DNA from 2 places in the Micromonospora sp. A200 genome. Region 2 is predicted to be linked to the other one. Evidence: predicted binding sites of a transcription regulator. Region 2 holds the regulator's gene; the other holds the start of a gene.
The links. Region 2 encodes HrcA, which represses chaperone genes, less so after heat shock. Its sites were predicted from a motif close to GGTTNGCACNCTCNNNNNGAGNGTGCNAACC; they were not measured.
Positions count from the first base shown of each region.

Region 1: the regulator HrcA is predicted to act here: its motif matches at 3,133-3,163, upstream of groES (co-chaperone GroES).

Region 1 is NZ_JARXXY010000004.1:97,339-107,664, reverse strand. It holds gene M2302_RS05630 (substrate-binding domain-containing protein) at 1-1,069, opposite strand, end outside; gene ybaK (Cys-tRNA(Pro) deacylase) at 1,315-1,794, opposite strand; gene M2302_RS05620 (methyltransferase domain-containing protein) at 1,824-3,011, opposite strand; gene groES (co-chaperone GroES) at 3,299-3,613, shown strand; gene groL (chaperonin GroEL) at 3,684-5,324, shown strand; gene M2302_RS05605 (molybdopterin-dependent oxidoreductase) at 5,453-7,102, shown strand; gene M2302_RS05600 (WhiB family transcriptional regulator) at 7,319-7,702, opposite strand; gene M2302_RS05595 (helix-turn-helix transcriptional regulator) at 7,957-8,781, shown strand; gene M2302_RS05590 (DUF5319 domain-containing protein) at 8,817-9,227, opposite strand; gene guaB (IMP dehydrogenase) at 9,424-10,326, shown strand, end outside.
Region 2 is NZ_JARXXY010000010.1:186,620-196,945, reverse strand. It holds gene M2302_RS12720 (sugar ABC transporter substrate-binding protein) at 1-1,080, shown strand, start outside; gene M2302_RS12715 (sugar ABC transporter permease) at 1,077-2,063, shown strand; gene M2302_RS12710 (carbohydrate ABC transporter permease) at 2,075-2,908, shown strand; gene M2302_RS12705 (MOSC domain-containing protein) at 3,009-3,653, shown strand; gene M2302_RS12700 (hypothetical protein) at 3,734-4,597, opposite strand; gene M2302_RS12695 (enoyl-CoA hydratase-related protein) at 4,705-5,514, opposite strand; gene hemW (radical SAM family heme chaperone HemW) at 5,534-6,757, shown strand; gene M2302_RS12685 (DUF4870 domain-containing protein) at 6,803-7,456, opposite strand; gene hrcA (heat-inducible transcriptional repressor HrcA) at 7,692-8,714, shown strand; gene dnaJ (molecular chaperone DnaJ) at 8,790-9,932, shown strand; gene M2302_RS12670 (16S rRNA (uracil(1498)-N(3))-methyltransferase) at 9,934-10,326, shown strand, end outside.

The DNA.
Region 1 (10,326 bases), on a different contig from region 2:
GGGCGTACTCCCCCGAGCAGACCTCGTCCTTGGTGACGAAGCCGTCGGCGATCACGTCCTTGACGTCGTCGGCGTAGATGGCCCTGGGGGTGAGCAGGATGGCGTCCACGGCGCGACCGCTCTCCGGATCCCGGACCGTCTGGCCGGTCTCCTTCCGCTCCCCGTTGGCCAGCGCGATGGCCAGGTCGGCGGCGGCCTTCGCCTCGTCCTTGATCGCCTTGTAGACGGTCATGCACTGGTCGCCGGCGAGGATGTTCCGCAGCCCCTGGGTGGTGGCGTCCTGGCCGGTCACCGGGATCCTGCCGTTGAGCTTGTTCTTCTTCAGCACCGAGATGGCCGCGTTGCCGAGGCCGTCGTTGGCCGCGAGGACGCCGTCGATCCGGCCCTCGGTCTGGGTGAGCATCTGCTCGAAGATGACCCCGGCCTGGGCGTTGTCCCAGTCCGGCACCGACTGGTCCGGGCCGCGGCGGAACTCCCCGGCGTCGAACTTCGGCTTGAGGACCGCGTCGTAGCCGCTCTTGAACAGGGTGGCGTTGTTGTCCGTCGGTGAACCGTTGAGGAAGGCGACGACCGGCTTCCGGGCGCCCTGCTCGGTCAGGCACCGGGCCAGGCCCTGGCCCTGGAGCTTGCCCACCGCCTCGTTGTCGAAGCTGACGTAGTACTGCGCCGAGCCGCCGAGGGTGAGCCGGTCGTAGTCGATGGTGGCGATGCCCTGCGACCGCGCCTTCTCCAGCACCGCCTTGCCGGTGCCGGAATCGAGATTGACGATCATCAGGACGGTCGCGCCATTGGTGATCATCTGCTCGGCGATGTTGGAGAACTGGCTCTTGTCACCCTGCGCGTTCTGGATGTCGGAGTCGATTCCGGCGGCGTCGAACGCCTCCTCGAGAAATCGGCGGTCCGCGCCCTCCCAGCGGGCGGAGGTCCTGCTGTCGGGCAGGATCACGCCGATCTTCGGTTTCCTGGCGCCGTCGGCCGCGCTGCCGCTGGTGAGCTGGTCGCCGCAACCGGCCACGCCGTTGGCGGCCAGCAGGCCGACGACGGTGAGTGCGAGGAGGCCCTTGCGCATCTGCACGGGTCCTTTCGGGGTGGGTGGTGGCAGGCTGGTTTGTTGTGAGCGGCAACGTATTGCCACCCGTGTCGGCGGCGCAAGACTGCCGAGCTCACGAGTTTGGCGGACCGCCGTAACGATCCCGTAACGCGGGAAAAGGCGCGATCTCCGCAGGTCCGATCCGCTCTGCCGCTCGACGAGTTTCGGCGTGGAGAAATCGTTTCCACACCGGTGCCGTTTCCTTTTCCGGCGGCCGGAACTGATCAGTGGGCGGCGAGGGCGGCGGTGGTGGCGTCGGTCAGCGCGACCAGATCGGCCGGGGCCAGTTGGAGCTGGAGGCCGCGACGGCCGGCCGAGACGTAGATGGTGTCGTACGCCAGCGCCGAGGAGTCGAGCACCGTGGGCAGCCGCCTGCGCTGGCCGAGCGGGCTGATCCCGCCCCGGACGTAACCGGTGGCCCGCTCGGCGGCCGCCCGGTCGGCCATCGTCGCCCGCTTGCCGCCGACGGCCGCGGCCAGCGCCTTGAGGTCCAGTTCGCCGGTGACCGGGACGACGGCCACCGTCAGCCCCCTGTCCACCTCGGTGACCAGCGACTTGAACACCCGCTCCGGCGGCACCCCGAGCGCCTCGGCGACCAGCGCGCCGTAGTTCGGCGCGTCGGGGGAGACGTCGTACGGGTGGGTGCTGTGCCGGATCTTCCGCTTCGCCAGCAGCGCCGTCGCCGGAGTGCCCTGTCCCGCCATGCCGGTCACGCTAACCGGGACGCCGGATGTCAGCTCGCGACGGGTCGGCAGACCAGCACGGTCGGCGCCCCCGCGACCCGGGTGAGCACCAGGCTGGCCGGCGCGTCGCCCGCCAGCCTCAGGTCCCGGCGCAGCTTCTCCGGCTCCAGCGCCGAGCCGCGCTTGAGGATCTCCACCCGGCCGACCCGGCGCTCCCGCAGCAGCGCGCGCAGCCGCTTGAGCGAGAACGGCAGCACGTCGGTGACCTCCAGGCAGCGGGCGAACGGGGTCGCGGTCGGGGTGTCCGCGTACAGGTAGGCGATGCTCGGGTCGGCGATCGTCGCGCCGAGGGTGTCGGCCAGCTCGGCGACCAGGTGCGCGCGGACCACGGCCGGATCCGGGTCGTACAGGAAGCGGCGGGTGGGGCCGACGGCCGCCTCCGCCGCACCCGAACCGGTGAGCCGGTGCGCCACGTCGCCGCGCAGCACGGTGGCCCGGCGGGGCACCTCGGCCAGCCGACCGCACCAGAGCGCCGCCTCGACCAGGTCGCCGTCCACGCTCACCCACTCCGCCTCGGCGCCCGCCGGGATCAGCGCGTGGTCGATGCCCGGGGCCACCTTCACCACCGTGTACGGCACCCGCTCGGCGAGCCGGATGACGAAGTCCCAGGGTGGGGAGTATGCGTTCGGGTCGAAGATCCGCCGGCCGGTGCCCGCCCGGCGTCGTGCCGGGTCGCAGAACACCCCGTCCACCCGGGTCACGTCGAACGCCGTCGCGTCGCCGCACTCCACGGTGAACTCCTCGGCCAGCCCGGCCGCCTCGGCGTTCGCGGCGGCCATCGCGGCGGTCACCGGGTCGGCCTCCACCCCGTACACCCGGATGCCGGCGCGGGCGGCGGCGAGCGCGTCGGCGCCGAGGCCGCACCCGAGGTCGGCGAGGGTGCGCACGCCGGCGGCGCGCAGCCGCGCGGCGCGCCGGTCCGCGACCGGCCGACGGGTGGCCTGCTCCAGCCCGGCCCGGGTGAAAAACATGCCGGCGGCCTCGGGCCCGAACTTGGCCACCGCCCGGCGGCGCAGCTCGGCCTGGGTCAGCGCGCCGGCGGCCAGCCCGGCCGGCACCCCGGCGGCGCGCAGCGCGGCGGCCGAGGCCAGCGGGTCACCGCCGGCCAGCTCGGCCGCCGCGGCGAGCGCGGCCGACCCCTCGGGGGTACGCAGCGCGGCGAGCTGGTCGATGTCCACCCGCCCATTCTCCCGACCCGCCGCGCGCCGTCCGACCGGCCCCTGCCGCGTCGATCGCGGCCGTTCGGGCGCGACGCGCTGGCACTCTCCTTGACGGAGTGCTAGCCGAGGAATAACCTGCGATTAGCACTCTCACCCCGAGGGTGCCAGCTCCCGGGCCATCCGGCGCGGGCGCTGAACGCCAGGCGGACCGGCACCCGCGACGACGGCCCCGCCCGGTGGCATGTGGCAGATTGACGCTGGTCGGCCCCGGTCGACCGGCAACGAAACCAGTACCCCAGGAGGGTATGCCCGTGACTACCGCGACCAAGGTTGCGATCAAGCCGCTCGAGGACCGGATCCTGGTCCAGGCGAACGAGGCTGAGACCACCACGGCGTCGGGCATCGTGATCCCCGACACCGCCAAGGAGAAGCCGCAGGAGGGCACCGTCCTCGCTGTCGGCCCGGGCCGCATCGACGACAAGGGCAACCGGATCCCGGTTGACGTGAACGTCGGCGACACCGTCATCTACTCGAAGTACGGCGGCACCGAGGTCAAGTACGCCGGCGAGGAGTACCTGGTGCTCTCCGCCCGCGACGTCCTCGCGGTCATCGAGAAGTAAGCAACCGATCAGTGTCGTTGCCCCGGTCCGGCTCGCCGGGCCGGGGCAACGGCGCTTCGAAGGGACATTCATGGCGAAGATCCTGAGCTTCTCGGACGACGCCCGACACCTGCTCGAGCACGGTGTCAACGCCCTCGCGGACACGGTCAAGGTCACCCTCGGCCCGCGCGGGCGCAACGTCGTCCTGGACAAGAAATTCGGTGCGCCCACGATCACCAACGACGGCGTGACCATCGCCAAGGAGATCGAGCTCACCAACCCCTACGAGAACCTCGGCGCGCAGCTGGTCAAGGAGGTGGCGACCAAGACCAACGACGTCGCCGGCGACGGGACCACCACCGCGACCGTGCTGGCCCAGGCCATGGTCCGCGAGGGCCTGCGCAACGTGACCGCCGGGGCCAACCCGTCCGGTCTCAAGCGGGGCATCGACGCGGCGGCGGCCAAGGTCTCCGAGGCGCTGCTCGACCGGGCCGTCGAGGTGTCCAGCAAGGAGGCGGTCGCGAACGTCGCGACCATCTCCGCGCAGGACGCCACCATCGGCGAGCTGATCGCCGAGGCGATGGAGAAGGTCGGCCGCGACGGTGTCATCACCGTCGAGGAGGGCTCCGCGCTCACCACCGAGCTGGAGGTGACCGAGGGTCTGCAGTTCGACAAGGGCTTCATCTCGCCGAACTTCGTCACCGACGTGGAGTCGCAGGAGTCGGTCCTGGAGGACCCGTACATCCTGATCACCACGCAGAAGATCTCGGCGATCGAGGAGCTGCTGCCGCTGCTGGAGAAGGTCCTCCAGAACAGCAAGCCGCTGCTGATCATCGCCGAGGACGTCGAGGGTCAGGCGCTGTCGACCCTGGTGGTCAACTCGATCCGCAAGACCCTCAAGGTCTGCGCGGTGAAGGCCCCCGGCTTCGGCGACCGCCGCAAGGCGATGCTCCAGGACATGGCGATCCTGACCGGCGCCGAGCTGGTCGCCCCGGAGCTGGGCTACAAGCTCGACCAGGTCGGCCTGGAGGTGCTCGGCACCGCCCGGCGCGTCGTGGTCGACAAGGAGACCACCACCGTCGTGGACGGTGGCGGCCAGTCCTCCGAGGTGGCCGACCGGGTCGCGCAGATCCGCAAGGAGATCGAGGCCTCGGACTCCGAGTGGGACCGGGAGAAGCTGGCCGAGCGGCTGGCGAAGCTCTCCGGTGGCATCGCGGTCATCAAGGTGGGCGCGGCGACCGAGGTCGAGATGAAGGAGCGCAAGCACCGCATCGAGGACGCCATCGCCGCGACCAAGGCCGCCGTCGAGGAGGGCACGGTGCCCGGTGGTGGTGCCGCCCTGGCGCAGATCCTGCCGGTGCTCGCCGACGACCTGGGCCTGACCGGTGACGAGAAGACCGGCGTCTCGATCGTCCGCAAGGCGCTGGTCGAGCCGCTGCGCTGGATCGCCCAGAACGCCGGCCACGACGGCTACGTGGTGGTGCAGAAGGTCGCCGGCAAGGAGTGGGGCAACGGCCTCGACGCCGCCACCGGCCAGTACGTCGACCTGGTGAAGTCCGGCATCATCGACCCGGTGAAGGTGACCCGCAACGCGGTCACCAACGCCGCCTCGATCGCCGGCCTGCTGCTCACCACGGAGAGCCTCGTGGTGGAGAAGCCGGAGAAGGCCGAGCCGGCCGCCGCCGGTGGGCACGGCCACGGTCACGGCCACCAGCACGGCCCGGGTTTCTGACCCACGGCGTACGCCGACTCGGGGCGCACCGTCTTCGGAGACGGTGCGCCCTGACGCGTTCCGCGGCGGGCATTACGGAACGCTGACGTGGTTGGCGGTCGGTCCGGTTGATCGACAACACTGGTCCGATGAGCACCACGCCCCGCGGCCTCGCCGCGCTCGCCGGGATCACGGCCGCCGCCGTGGCCATCGGCGTCGCCGAGCCGGTCGCGGTCCTCACCGGCCCCCGGTCCGCCCCGCTGATCGCGGTCGGCGGGCTGGTCGTGGACGTCGTACCCGAGCCGTTGAAGCAGTTCGCCATCACCCTGTTCGGCACGTACGACAAGATCGCCCTGCTGGTCGGGACGGCGCTGCTGCTCGCCGCGTTCGCCGCGCTGCTCGGGCTGCTGGCGGTCCGCCGGCTGTGGATCGGCCTGACCGGCATCGCGGCCTTCGCCGGTCTCGGCGTGGCCGCCGCCCTGACCCGGGCCGGCGCGGACGCCGCCGACGCGCTGCCCTCGCTGGTCGGGGCGGGGCTGGGCGGGTTGGTGCTCTGGGCCTTCCTCGCCGGCCCGCTGGAGGTCGACCCGTGGCCCTGGACCCCGCCGACACCCCCGCCCGGCCCGTCGACGCCCGCCGCGCCCGACCCGGCCGCCGGCGTGGAGGCCACACCCGGCCCGGGTCCGGCGAGCCGCCCACCGGCCGGGTGGGAGCCGTTGGAGAGCAGCGACCCGGAGTCGCGGCGCCGTTTCCTGCGCGGGGCGGGCGTGCTGGCCGGCGCGGCCGCCGTGGCCGGGCTGGGCGGGCACTGGCTCGCCGGCCGCCGGGGCGTGTCGGCGGCCCGGCAGGCGGTCACGCTGCCCGCCCCGTCGGCGGCGGCGCCCGCGGTACCGGCCGGCGCCGATCTGTCCCTGGCGCAGCTCGCCCCCTACGTCACCCCGACCAGCGGGTTCTACCGGATCGACACCGCCCTGGTGGTGCCGCAGGTCGACCCGGAGACCTGGCGGCTGCGGATCCACGGACGGGTCCGCAACCCGATCGAGCTGAGCTTCGCCGACCTGCTCGCCCGGCCGATGGTGGAGCGGTACGTGACCCTGGCCTGCGTCTCCAACGAGGTGGGCGGGGACCTGATCGGCAACGCCCGGTGGTTGGGCGTACCCCTCAAGGAGTTGCTGGACGAGGCGGACCCGGAGGAGGGCGCGGACCAGGTGGTGGGGCGCTCGGTCGACGGCTGGACCTGTGGCACCCCGACGGCGGTGCTGCGGGACGGGCGGGACGCCCTGCTGGCGGTCGGGATGAACGGCGAGCCGCTGCCGGTCGAGCACGGCTTCCCGGTCCGCATGGTGGTGCCCGGCCTGTACGGCTACGTCTCGGCGTGCAAGTGGGTGACCGAGCTGGAGCTGACCAGCTTCGCCGACTTCGACGCGTACTGGGTGCCGCGGGGCTGGTCGGCGCAGGGACCGGTCAAGACGCAGTCCCGGATCGACACGCCCCGCCCGCGCAACCGGCTCACCACCGGCCCGGTGATGGTGGCCGGGGTGGCCTGGGCCCAGCACCGGGGAATCAGCCGGGTGGAGGTACGCGTCGACGGCGGCCCGTGGCGGGAGGCGGCGCTCGCCCCGACGGTGTCGGTGGACACCTGGGTGCAGTGGTCCTGGCGCTGGGACGCCACCCCGGGCGAGCACACCCTCCAGGTGCGGGCGACCGATGCCACCGGCGAGACGCAGACCGGCCGGGAACAGCCGGTCGAGCCGGACGGTGCCACCGGCTGGCACACGGTAAAGGTCACCGTCCGCTGACCCCGACCCGGCCCACCCCAGGTGCGCCGGTCCTGATCGGTTCGTCCACTCGAGTTCGCCGTTTGCGGTGTGTCGCGGTGTCCGACGGCTGCGACACCGCGACACGCCGCAATCGGGGGTCGCAGTGGCCGGACCGGGCGCGCCGCAGGCCGGGAACGCGCCGACGCCGCGCTCCGGTTGCGGAGCGCGGCGTCGGTCGGGGTCTCTCGGCCGGGGTCAGGCGACCTTGCGCTGGTCCGGCACGGTGGACTTGTGGGGGCGGCCCAGGCGGGCCTCCAGCCGGGCGATGTCGACCCGGGTCTGCCGGCGGTCGGCCAGGTCCTCCCAGCCCAGCGCGAGCAGCCGCAGCCGCTCGGACTCGCTGAAGCCGCCCCAGACGCCGTACGGCTCGCGGACGGACAGCGCGTGGGCGGCGCACTCGGCCCGGACCGGGCAGGCCCGGCAGACGGCCTTGGCGCCGGACTCGCGGCGCAGCCGTGAGGAGCCGCGCTCGCCGTCGGGGTGGAAGAACTGGGCGCTGTCGCGGCCCCGGCAGGCACCGAGCCGCTGCCAGTCCCACAGGTCGACGATGGGTCCGGGCAGTCTACGTACGTTCGACATCAGCACCCCTCCTCCCGCGCGGCACCGCGGAGGTCTCGTTCGCATCCGGTGTCCGGGCGGCGGTCCGCGCTGGCGCACCGTTTCCGGCCTGGCGTCTCGGTACCCGACCTTTCCCCGACTCACACTTCTGTGATCGAAAACCTCGGACGAGTCGCGGCATATGCCCTGGATGTCGGAAAAGTTCGGAGGATTGCCGGGAACCTCCACCCCGGCCCAGCCGGCCATGGTCTGCTCTCTGCGGAGAGGAGACCACCGTGCGTACCGTTCTCGTCTGCGTCCGGACACCGCTCGCCGCGCAGCAGTTGACCTCGGCCGCCGCCCGGCTCGGCCTGGCCGCGGTCGTGCGGACCGCCGTCTCCGATCCCGAGGTGATGCTGCGGCTGGCCGAGCGCCCCGTCGACGTCGTGCTCGCCGACACCGCGCTCACCCGACCCGACAGTGCCGGCTTCGTCCGCCGGGTGCTCGCCCGCGCGCCGCAGGCCGCCGTGCTGCTGCTCGGCGCCGAGGAGTCCGAGGCGGCCGCGGCGACGATCAACGCCGGGGCCCGGGGACTGATCCAGGGCACCGACCACGACCTGACCAGCGCGGTGGCCAAGGCCCTGCTGCTGCTCTCCGCCCCTGGCCGGACGACCCGGAACCGGGTCACCGACCCGGCCCGGGACACCGCCGCGGTCGGCGCGCCGCCCCGGCCCTCGGCCGGGCGTACCCCGGGCACGCCGGGCCCGGGCTGGCCCGCCGGACCGACGGAGGGGCCCGGGGGGCCGTCGGTGGTGCCGGTGCAGCGCGGCGACGACGAAGCAGAGCCGGAGGCCGCCGCCGAGCCGGAGGTGCCCGCGCCCACCGGCCGGCGGGGCGCGCCCGGCGCGCGCAGCGGGCGCGGCGCCGTCGGACTGACCGAGCGGGAGCTCCAGGTGCTGCTCGGGATGGCCGAGGGGAAGAGCAACGCCGAGATCGGGCGGGAGCTGTTCGTCTCGGAGGACACCGTCAAGACGCACGCCCGACGGCTGTTCCGCAAGCTCGGTGCCCGGGACCGCGCGCACGCGGTGGCCGCCGGTTTCCGCGCCGGCCTGGTCGCCTGAGCCGGCCGCCCGCGGTCGGGATCAGTCGTCCGGGCTCAGTCGTCGGAGGGGGACTCCTCCTCGGCCGCCTCGGTCAGCGTGTCGTGCACCCCGTCGGCGTAGCCGCGGGCGTAGTCCCAGGTGACGTAGTGGTCGGGGTCGGGGTCGTAGGCCGGCTCGTGCACCCGCGGCCGGCCGGAGCTGAGCAGGTGGCGCAGGTTGCCCCGGAGCAGATCCCAGTCGAAGTAGTGCGGCTCCCGGCAGTCCTCGCACTCGATCACCAGCCCGCGCACCCCGATCGGCGACAGCAGGGCCTGGTAGATCTCCAGGTCGGCCAGGTCCTCCAGGACGTCCTGGCGCTCGACCTCCGTCAGCGGGTCGAGCGGGTCGTCCTCACGGGGATCGTGCAGGCCAGCAGCCGGATCGGCCGGGTCGCCGTTGAACGGGTCGATGGGCTCGTCGTGCACCCCCTCACCGTAGTCCCAACGCTCGCCGGACGCGTCCCCCCGGCCACCCCGGTCGCCTCGCCGACCCGCGCCGGCACCGCCGGGGCCGGCCCAGCTCAATGGGTACGATGAAACGACGCGCCGTCACCTCGGCGTGCGCCGGTGCCCGCGCGCGCCACCTCGCTGAAGCCCGTCCAAGCAGCTCAGGAGAGCAATCGTGGAGAATTCGCCCAGCACTGATCTTCCCGGCGGCGTCGGCGACGGCGAGCCGGGTGGTCACCTGCCGGAGCTGCCGGCCGGCTCGGCACGGGTGGTGCCGCTCGGTCTGACCTTCGACGACGTGCTGCTCCAGCCGGGCGAGTCGGACGTGGTGCCCAGCCGGGTCAACACCCGCACCCGGCTCACCCGCAACATCGAGCTGACCGTGCCGCTGCTGTCCAGCGCGATGGACACGGTCACCGAGGCGCGGATGGCGATCGCGATGGCCCGCCAGGGCGGCATCGGGGTGCTGCACCGCAACCTCTCGCTGGAGGACCAGGCGCTCCAGGTCGACCTGGTCAAGCGCTCCGAGTCCGGCATGATCACCAACCCGGTGACCGCCAGCCCGGACGACACCCTCCGCGAGGTCGACGAGCTCTGCGGCCGCTACCGCATCTCCGGCGTGCCGGTGGTCGACGGCAACGGGCAGCTGGTCGGCATCGTCACCAACCGGGACATGCGGTTCGTCTCCGCGCCGGAGACCCCGGTCCACGAGATCATGACCCGCACCCCGCTGATCACCGCTCCGGTCGGGGTGAGCAAGGACGAGGCCCTCGACCTGCTCCGCCGGCACAAGGTGGAGAAGCTGCCGATCGTGGACGACTCGGGCCGGCTGCGCGGGCTGATCACCGTCAAGGACTTCACCAAGAGCGAGCAGTACCCGAACGCCACCAAGGACGAGGCGGGCCGGCTCCGGGTCGCCGCGGCGGTCGGCGTGGGCGACGACGCGTACAAGCGGGCCCGGACGCTGGTGGACGCCGGCGTCGACGTGATCATCGTGGACACCGCGCACGGCCACCAGCGGGCGGTGCTGGACATGGTCCGCCAGCTCAAGAAGGACGTCGGCATCGACATCGTCGGC
Region 2 (10,326 bases):
GTCGTCCAGTACATCCCCTGGCTGGAGGCGCCGAAGAAGTTCCAGGCGGCGCTCGCCGGTGGTGAGGGGCCGGACGTCACCGAGCTGGGCAACACCGAGACCCAGGGCTGGGCGGCCCAGGAGGCGCTGGCCGACGTCACCGGGAAGATGTCCGGCTGGGCGGAGAGCAAGGACATCCTGCCCGACCTGGTGAAGAACGCCCAGCTCGACGGCAAGCAGTACGGCATCCCGTGGTACGCCGGCGTCCGCGGCATCTACTACCGCACCGACTGGTTCGCCGAGGCCGGCGTGAAGACGCCGACGAACTGGGAAGAGCTGGTCGCCACCGCCAAGGCCGTGCAGGCCAAGAAGCCGGGCACCTACGGCATCGCGCTGCCGGGCAACTCCGAGCTGCCCTTCTACTCGTTCCTCTGGGGCGCCGGCGGCGAGATCGCCACCAACCAGGGCGGCACCTGGAAGTCCGGTTACACCACCCCCGAGGCGCAGAAGGCGGTCAAGTTCTGGACCGACCTGGTCACCGTGCACAAGGTCGCTCCGCCGGCCGCCGCCGGCTGGAACGAGATCGACGCCCGCACCCAGTTCGCCACCGGCAAGGCGGCGATGGCCTTCGGCGGTAGCTGGCAGGGCGGCGCCATCAAGAAGGACAACCCCGACATCGAGAAGGTCTGGGGCACCTTCCCGATCCCCGGCCCGGACGGCAAGCCGGCCCCGGCGTTCGCCGGCGGCTCGGACGTCGCCCTCTGGAAGGACAGCAAGAAGCAGGACCTGGCGTGGGACTACCTCACCGTCCTGCTGAACAAGAAGAACGCGAAGACCTTCGCCAGCAGCCTGAACTTCTTCCCGGTCTACTCCGACCTGGTCAGCGGCGGCGAGTACGCCAACGACAAGATCATGGCCGCGTTCGCCACCACCATGCAGAACACCAAGGTCACCCCGCTGACCCCGAAGTGGGTGGAGGTCAGCCGCACCAAGACGGTGACCCAGGCGATGAACAGCTCGGTGATGAAGGGCCAGAAGACGGTCGAGCAGGCCACCGCCGACGCCGCCGCCGAAATGGAAAGCATTCTCAACGCCAAGTGAGCACCCTGACCAAGCCCACCGGGACTGCCGCCGTGCGGAAGACCTCCGCACGGCGGCGGCCCCACGTGGACCGCCTGCCGTACCTGCTCCTGCTGCCCTGCCTGGTGGTCATCGGGGTGCTGCTGCTCTGGCCGCTCGGCCAGGTGGTGGCGATGTCGTTCTACAAGCTGGACAGCGTCCGGCAGCTGCGCGGCGACCGGGAGTGGCCGTGGGTGGGGCTGGGCAACTACACCCAGATCCTGGGCGACCCGTTCTTCCGTACGGTGCTGCGCAACACGGTGCTCTTCGCCGCCGCGAACGTGGTGCTGACGATGATCCTCGGCACCCTGGTCGGGCTGCTGCTCAACCGGCTCGGCCGGCGGATGGCCACCTTCGTGGCGAGCTGCGTCATGCTCGCCTGGGCCACCCCGGCGCTGACCGGCACGATCGTCTGGAAGTGGATCTTCGACGACACCAGCGGGCTGGTCACCTGGCTGTTCAACAAGCTGCCCGACGGGCTGTCGACCACGCTCTTCGGCCGCAGCGACTGGACCGGGTACGGCTGGTTCAACTCGCCGCTGCTCTTCTTCACCATCCTCACCCTGGTGGTGGTCTGGCACTCGTTCCCGTTCATCGCGGTGAGCGTGCTCGCCGGGCTCAAGAGCGTGCCGAGCGAGCTGCACGAGGCGGCCCGGGTCGACGGGGCCGGGCCGTGGAAGGTGTTCTGGAAGATCACTTTCCCGTTGCTGCGGCCGGTCTTCGGGATCCTGATCGTGCTCAGCACCATCTGGGACTTCAAGGTCTTCACCCAGCAGTTCGTGCTGGCCGGCGGCACCCAGGACCGGCCGACGTTCATGCTCTCCATCTACTCGTACGCCGAGGCCTTCTCGCCGCCGCCCAAGTACGGCGTGGGCTCCGCGATCGCGGTCATCCTCACCCTGATCCTGCTGGTGGTGACCGGTCTCTACGTCCGCATGGTGCTCAAGCAGGAGGAGGACGCGTGAGGCGCGGCGCGATGGTGAAGCGGGTCGCCCTCAACGGCGCGGGCCTGCTGGTGGCGCTCTTCGCCGCCTTCCCCGTCTACTGGATGGTCGCCACGTCGCTGAAGCCCAACCGGGAGATCTTCTCGTCGACGCCCCGGCCGGTGCCGGCCGAACCGACCCTGGAGCACTACCGGGAGATCCTCACCGGCAACCTGATCCCGGGCGTGACGTTCGCCGACTTCTTCCTCAACAGCGCTCTGGTGGCGGTGAGCACGGTGCTGCTCAGCGGCCTGGTCGCGCTGCTCGCGGCCACCGCGGTGGCCCGGTTCCGCTTCACGCTCCGGACCAGCTTCCTGATCATGCTGCTGGTGGTGCAGATGATCCCGCTGGAGGCGCTGGTCATCCCGCTGTTCCTGATGATCCAGCGGCTCGGTCTCTACAACACCCTGCCCAGCCTGATCCTGACCTACCTCGGCTTCTCGCTGCCGTTCGCGGTCTGGATGCTGCGCGGCTTCGTGGCCGCGGTGCCCAAGGAGCTGGAGGAGGCCGCGGCGATCGACGGGGCCAGCCGAGCCCAGATCTTCCGCCGGATCCTCTTCCCGCTGGTGGCGCCGGGCCTGGTCGCGACCAGCATCTTCTCCTTCATCACCGCCTGGAACGAGCTGATCTTCGCGTTGACCTTCGTCAACGACCAGGACAAGTACACCCTGCCGGTGGCGATGACCTTCTTCTTCGGCCGGGACGACACCGCGTGGGGGTCCGTGATGGCCGCCTCGACGCTGTTCACCCTGCCGGTGATCGTCTTCTTCCTGCTGGTGCAGCGCCGGATGGTCTCCGGGCTGGTCGCCGGCGCCGTCAAGGGCTGAGCTGCGCGCCCGTCGAGGGCCGGCCGGCGCCGCCAAGGGCTGAGCCGACGGTGGATCGGCGGGTGCCCCGGACCCGGCGTCCACGGCTAGGCTCTGCGCCATGACGGGCAGGCTGGCGGCGGTGAACCTCGGCGTGGTGACCGAGGCGGAGTGGGCGGGCGACGCGAGCGGCCGCACCGGCATCGACAAGCGACCGGTCGACGGTCCGGTGCTGCTGCGCGCCGACGGGGTCGCCGGCGACTTCATCGGCGAGCGGGCCCACCACGGCGGCCCCGACCAGGCGGTCTACGCGTACGCGGGGGAGGACGCCGAGTGGTGGTCGGCGGAGCTGGGGCGCACCGTCCCGCCCGGCGGGTTCGGCGAGAACCTGACCACCTCGGCGGTGGACGTGACCGGGGCGGTCATCGGCGAGCTGTGGGCGATCGGCTCGGCGGTGCTCCAGGTGACCAAGCCGCGTACCCCCTGCACCACCTTCGCCGGGTTCTGGGGCGTACCCGACCTGATCAAGCGGTTCACGGTGCGGGCGGCGCCCGGGGCGTACCTGCGGGTGCTGCGCGAGGGCGAGGTCGGCGCGGGCGACCCGGTCGAGGTGGTGGACCGGCCCGCGCACGGGGTCACCGTCGGCGAGGTGTTCCGGGCGATGAACCTCGAACCGGAGCTGTTGCCCCGGCTGCTGGACGCCGCCGAGCTGCCGGAGCCGGTCCTGGAGAAGGTCCGTCGCCGGGTGGCCGGCACCCGCCCCTGAGCTGGGGCCTCGGGCCTCGGGCCGGGCGACACCGGTAGACCGGCGTCCGCGTCGGGGCCGCGAGGTGCCGGCGACCGGGGTCAGCCCTCGGCGAAGACCTCCGCCAGCACCTGGCCGTCGGCCGGGCGGCCGTCGGAGACCTTGGCCCAGGTGCCGTTCTCGGCGGTCCACTCCAGGCCGGCGAAGCGGACCCGCTTCACCCCGTGGTCGGGCGCGTGCGACACCAGCCAGTGGGCGTACCGCCAGCCGTCGCGACGGTCGGTGGCGGGCACGGTGAGCCCGGTCAGCGCGGCCACCGTGCCGGTGCCCGGCAGCCCCCAGTCCAGGGTGAGGCCGCGGGTCAGCGCCGCCGCGGCCGCCTCGCCCCGCATGACCGGCGTCCGGCTCACCGTGCAGGCCACCGCGCCGGTCGCCTCGCCGAGCAGGGCGCGGGTCAGCACCTCGGACTCGTCCGCCCACTTCTGGTACGCCGTCGGGAAGGCCGATCGCTGGACCGCCTGGGCCGCGTCGGTGACCCGCATCTCCTCCCAGCCGCGCACCTTCTTCAGCGCGGCGTAGAAGCGGTTGGCCGCGTACCGCTGGTCGCGGATCTGCTGCGGGGTGCCCCAGCCCTGGCTCGGCCGCTGCTGGAACAGGCCGATCGAGTCCCGGTCGCCGCCGGAGAGGTTGCGCAGGCCCGACTCCTGGTACGCGGTGGCCAGCGCGACCACCACCGCCCGCTCGGGCATCTGCCGTTGGATACCGATCGCCGCGATCGTCGCCGCGTTCGCCATCTGGTCGGCGTCGAGCAGCACCGTGCCGTCGGCCTGGACGGTGCAGCTGCGGCTGGCAACGGGGAGCCGGAGCTGGCCGCCGAGCTGACGGACGACGACCCAGACCCCGAGGAGAGCGACGACCGCGAAGACGACACCGACTGCGACAATTGCCCGACTTCGCACCCGCACCTCCTGTTTCACGGTCATCCCCAGCGTACGTGCCCGAAAAGGCGAGCCGGGTCGGCCGACCGGTTCACGTTTTCGGGAGCAAAGGAGAGAAAGGCCCCGAACCGGTGCTACCGCGCCCCGTCTGCCGGACCACCGTCCAGAGCGGCCACCCATCGAGCCAATCTTTTCTCGCGGAAGGCGAGCACGCCCTCGCGGCCCTCCTCGGAGAGGAAGTAGCCGGTGGAGAGGGCGGACAGCTCGGCGATCTCGCCGGGCAGGTCGGTGGGGGCCGGGCGGCGAAGCAGGCCCTTCGCCCCGGCCAGCGCCTTCGGCGCGCCGCGCACCAGCGAGGCGCAGTAGCGCTCCACCGCCGCGTCCAGCCCGTCCGCCGGCACCGCCGCGGTCACCAGGCCGATCTCGGCGGCCCGCCGGCCGTCGAAGGTGTCCCCGGTCAGGTAGAGCTCGGCCGCCGCGCGTGGGTGCAGCCGGGGCAGCACCGTGGCGGAGATGACCGCCGGGATCACCCCGATCCGCACCTCGGTGAAGGCGAACGTCGCCTCCTCGGCGCAGACCGCCAGGTCGGCCGCCGCGATCAGGCCCAGCCCGCCGGCCCGCGCCGGCCCGGCCACCTTCGCCAGCACCGGCTTCGGGCACTCCCAGACCGCCGCCAGCACGTCGCCGAGCATCCCGGCCGGCACGCTCCCGCTGGCGTACGCGGCGGCCGTCTCCTTCAGGTCCGCGCCGGAGCAGAAGACCGGCCCGGTGTGGTCCAGCACGATCACCCGTACCGCGTCGTCGGCGACCGCCGCGGCGATCCCGGCCAGCAGCTCGGTCATCAGGGGCGTGGAGAGCGCGTTGCGGTTGTGCGGGCTGTCCAGGGTGAGGGTGGTCACCCCACGGGCCGTGGCGACCCGCACGAGGCGGTCGGGAGAGGTCATGCCGGGCACACTAGTGGCCATGCCCGGCGTCCTTCCAGAAGGCGAGACCGTCCCCGTCGACGGGTCGCTGCCCGCCACCGCCCTGAGCGCGGTCGGCGCGCGCGGCTTCGGCGTGTACGTCCACGTGCCGTTCTGTGCCAGCCGCTGCGGCTACTGCGACTTCAACACCTACACGGCGGCCGAGCTCGGCGGCGGCGCCGACCGGGAGTCGTACGCCGACACCGTGCTGGCCGAGCTGGCGCTGGCCGCCCGGGTCCTCGGCGACACCCCGCCGCCCCGGGTGGACACCGTCTTCGTCGGCGGTGGCACGCCGACCCTGCTCCCCGCCGACGACCTGGCCCGGATTCTGGACGGCATCGACCGCACCTGGGGGCTGGCCGCCGACGCCGAGGTGACCACCGAGGCCAACCCCGAGTCGGTCACGCCGGAGTCGCTGCGCACCCTGCGCGCGGCCGGCTACACCCGGATCTCCCTGGGCATGCAGTCCGCCGCGCCCGGGGTGCTGGCGATCCTCGACCGCCGGCACAGCGCCGGCCGGGCGGTCGCCGCCGCGCTGGAGGCCCGCGACGCCGGGTTCGACCACGTCAACCTGGACCTGATCTACGGCACGCCGGGGGAGAGCGCGGCGGATTTCGCCGCCTCCCTCGACCAGGTCGTCGCCGCCGGGGTGGACCACGTCAGCGCGTACGCCCTGATCGTGGAGGACGGCACCCGGCTCGCCGCCCGGATGCGGCGCGGCGAGCTGCCGTACCCGTCGGACGACGTGGCGGCGGACCGGTACCTGGCCGCGGAGGCCGCCCTCGGCGCGGCCGGCTTCTCCTGGTACGAGGTCTCCAACTGGGCCCGCTCCGAGGCGGCCCGGTGCCGGCACAACCTGCTCTACTGGACCGGCGCGGACTGGTGGGGCCTCGGCCCGGGGGCGCACAGCCACGTCGGTGGGGTGCGCTGGTGGAACGTCAAGCACCCCACCGCGTACGCGAAGCGCCTGGCCGCCGGGGAGTCGCCCGGCCTGGCCCGGGAGGTGCTGACCGCCGGCGAGGCGCACATGGAGGACGTCATGCTCCGGCTGCGGCTCGCCTCCGGCCTGCCGCTGGACGCCCTCGACCCGGCGGGTCGGGTGGGTGCCGAGCGGGCGCTGGCCGACGGCCTGCTGGACCCGGCGGGGCACGCGGCGGGGCGGGCGGTGCTCACCCTGCGCGGGCGGCTGCTGGCCGACGCCGTGGTCCGCGACCTGCTGCCCTGATCCCGCGCGGCCCGGCCGGCCCGGGTGGGGCCGGCCGGGACCGAGTCACTTCTTGAAGGCGTAGCTCGCCGGGTAGCGGTAGACCACACCCTCGGTGGCCTTCACCCCGCCGATGATGCCGAAGATGATCGGCACCAGGGCGGTCAGGATCGGGATGAAGAAGAGCACCCCGCAGGTGACGATGGCCAGGACGAAGCCGATGACGTTGGCGATCGCCCAGGTGATCTGGAAGTTCAGCGAGGCCGTGGCGTGCGCCCGCACCGTCGGGGACTGCTGGCCCTTGGCGGAGAGCGCGATCAGCGGCGCCACCCAGCCGAGCAGGCTGCCGCCCACGATCACGCCGACCGGGCCGCCGAAGTGCGCGACCAGCGACCAGGTCTTGTCGTCGTCGGTGGCGTAGCCGCCGCCCGGGGCGCCGTAGCCGCCGCCGGGAGCGCCGTACCCGCCCGCGGTCGGATAGCCGACGCCCGGCGCGGAGTAACCACCCGGCGGTGGGTAGCCACCCGGCGGTGGGTAGCCGCCCGACGGCGGTTGGTCACCGGTGGGTGGCGGATAGCCACCGGGCGGGGGATAGCCGCCCGCCCCGGGTGCCCCGGACAGTGGTGCGGTGGGCGGCTCGTACGACGAGCCGGACGGGGCGGTCGGGTCCGGGCGGTCGCCGGGGTCCCCCGCTCCGGGAGGGCGAGGTGGTTCAGTCATGGACGTCACGGTAGGGGTTGCCGGCAAGCCCTCACCAGAGCGACACCGCCCCGGATGTCCGGATGATCGGCCCTGGCGCGCTGTCCGGGTGGCGGGGCGCACCCGTGGTCCGTCGCTGATCATCGCGTCAGCGGGGACGCCGACGTAGACTGGCACTCGCTACAGTCGAGTGCCAGTGCGCTCGCCCGGGGCGCCTCAGCCGCTCCGGGCCGACGTGCGTCAGGAGGTGGGGAGATTGGGTCTCGACGACCGCAAGCTCGCCGTGCTGCGCGCGATCGTCGAGGACTACGTCGCCACGCAGGAGCCGGTCGGCAGCAAGGCCCTGGTCGAGCGGCACCAGCTCGGCGTCTCGCCGGCCACGGTGCGCAACGACATGGCCGTGCTGGAGGAGGAGGGCTACATCCGGCAGCCGCACACCAGTGCCGGCCGGGTGCCCACCGACCGTGGCTACCGCCTCTTCGTCGACCGGCTGTCCCGGGTCAAGCCGCTGAGCCCGGCCGAGCGCCGGGCGATCGAGCGCTTCCTGGTCGGCGCCGTCGACCTGGACGACGTGGTGCACCGCACCGTGCGGCTGCTGGCCCAGCTGACCCGGCAGGTCGCCGTGGTGCAGTACCCGTCGCTGGCCCGCTCCTCGGTGCGCCACCTGGAGCTGGTGCCGATCTCCACCACCCGGCTGATGCTGGTCATGATCGCCGACACCGGCCGGGTCGAGCAGCGGCTGGTGGAGCTGCCCGCGCCGATCCCCGCCGACCACGTCACCGACCTGCGTCGGCTGGTCAACGAGAAGCTGGTCGGCAGCCGGCTGTCGGAGACCCCGCCGCTGGTCCAGGCGCTGGTCGACGAGTCCGCGCCGCACCTGCGCGGGGCGATGACCACGCTCTCCACCGTGCTGCTGGAGACCCTGGTCGAACGGCACGAGGAGCGCATCGCGCTCGCCGGCACCGCGAACCTCACCCGGGGCGGCCTGCTCGACTTCCAGGGCTCGCTGCGGCCCATCCTGGAGGCGCTGGAGGAGGAGGTGGTGATGCTCAAGCTGATCGGCGAGGCCGAGTCGACCACCACCCGGGTGCTGATCGGCGACGAGAACGAGATCGACAACCTGCGGGCCGCCTCCGTGGTCAGCACCGGCTACGGGCCGGGGGCGACCGCGCTCGGCGGGCTGGGCGTGTTGGGCCCCACCCGGATGGACTACCCCGGCACCATCGCCACGGTGAGGGCCGTGGCACGCTACGTGGGCGAACTGCTGGCCCAGAACTGATCCAGGGCAGGGGCCGGCACCGGCTCCGGCCGACGACCGGCGCAACGCGAGACGAACATGAGGACACCGAACGCAGTGGCCAGGGACTACTACGGCATTCTCGGCGTGAGCCGGGAAGCCTCCGACGACGAGATCAAGCGCGCCTACCGCAAGCTGGCGCGGCAGTTCCACCCGGACGTCAATCCGGACCCGGAGGCCCAGGAGAAGTTCAAGGACATCAACGCCGCGTACGAGGTCCTCTCGGACGACCGGAAACGGCAGATCGTCGACCTGGGTGGCGACCCGCTCGCCCCGGGTGGCGGCGGCGCGGGGCCGGGCGGCCCCGGCGGCGCGGGCCCGTTCGTCGGCTTCCAGGACATCATGGACGCGTTCTTCGGCGGCGCCGCGGGCGGCGCCCGGGGGCCGCGACCGCGTACCCGGCCGGGCGCCGACGCGATCCTGCGGCTGGAGCTGGACCTGCACGAGACCGCGTTCGGCGTCGAGGCGCCGATCACGGTCGACACCGCGGTGCTCTGCACCACCTGCGCCGGCGCCGGCACCGCCGCCGGCACCCACCTGGCCACCTGCGAGGCGTGCGGCGGCCGGGGCGAGGTGCAGTCGGTGCAGCGCACCTTCCTCGGCCAGGTGGTCTCCGCCCGCCCCTGCACCGTCTGTCAGGGGTACGGCACCACCATCCCGCACCCCTGCCCGACCTGCGCCGGCGACGGCCGGGTGCGCACCCGCCGCTCGCTGACCGTCAAGATCCCCGCCGGGGTCGAGGACGGCATGCGGATCCGGCTCGCCCAGCAGGGCGAGGTGGGCCCGGGTGGCGGCACCGCCGGCGACCTCTACGTGGAGATCCACGAGCGGCCGCACGACGTGTACTCCCGCAAGGGCGACGACCTGCACTGCCGGGTCACCGTGCCGATGACCGCCGCCGCGCTCGGCACCCGGCTGACCATCAAGACGCTGGACAGCGAGGAGACGGTCGACGTCAAGGCCGGCACCCAGCCGGGCAGCACGCTGCGGCTGCGGGCCCGGGGCGTGCCGCACCTGCGCGGCACCGGCCGGGGCGACCTCTACGTCCACCTCGACGTGCGGACCCCCACGAAGCTCGACGCCGACCAGGAGAAGATGCTGCGCGACTTCGCCAAGACCCGGGGCGAGGAGGTCGCCGAGCTGACCAAGCAGGGCGGCTTCTTCTCCCGGATGCGCGACGCCTTCAACGGGCACGCCTGAGGTGTCCGCGCCGCTGTTCCTGGTCGAGGCGCTGCCCACCGGCGACACGCTGACCCTGGACGGTCCGGAGGGCCACCACGCGGCCACCGTGCAGCGGCTGCGCGTCGGCGAGGAGCTGCTGCTGGCCGACGGCCGGGGCGGCACGGCCGCCGCCCTGGTCACCGCCGTCGGCCGGGGCACCCTCGACGTGCGGGTCACCTCCCGGGGGTACGCCGACGCGCCGGTCCCCCGGATCGTCGTGGTGCAGGGCATCGCCAAGGGGGACCGGGGCGAGCTGGCCGTGCAGGCGATGACCGAGGTCGGGGTGGACGAGATCGTGCCCTGGGCGGCGTCCCGCTCGGTGACCCAGTGGCGCGGCGACCGGGGCGTACGGGCCCGGGACAAGTGGGTGGCG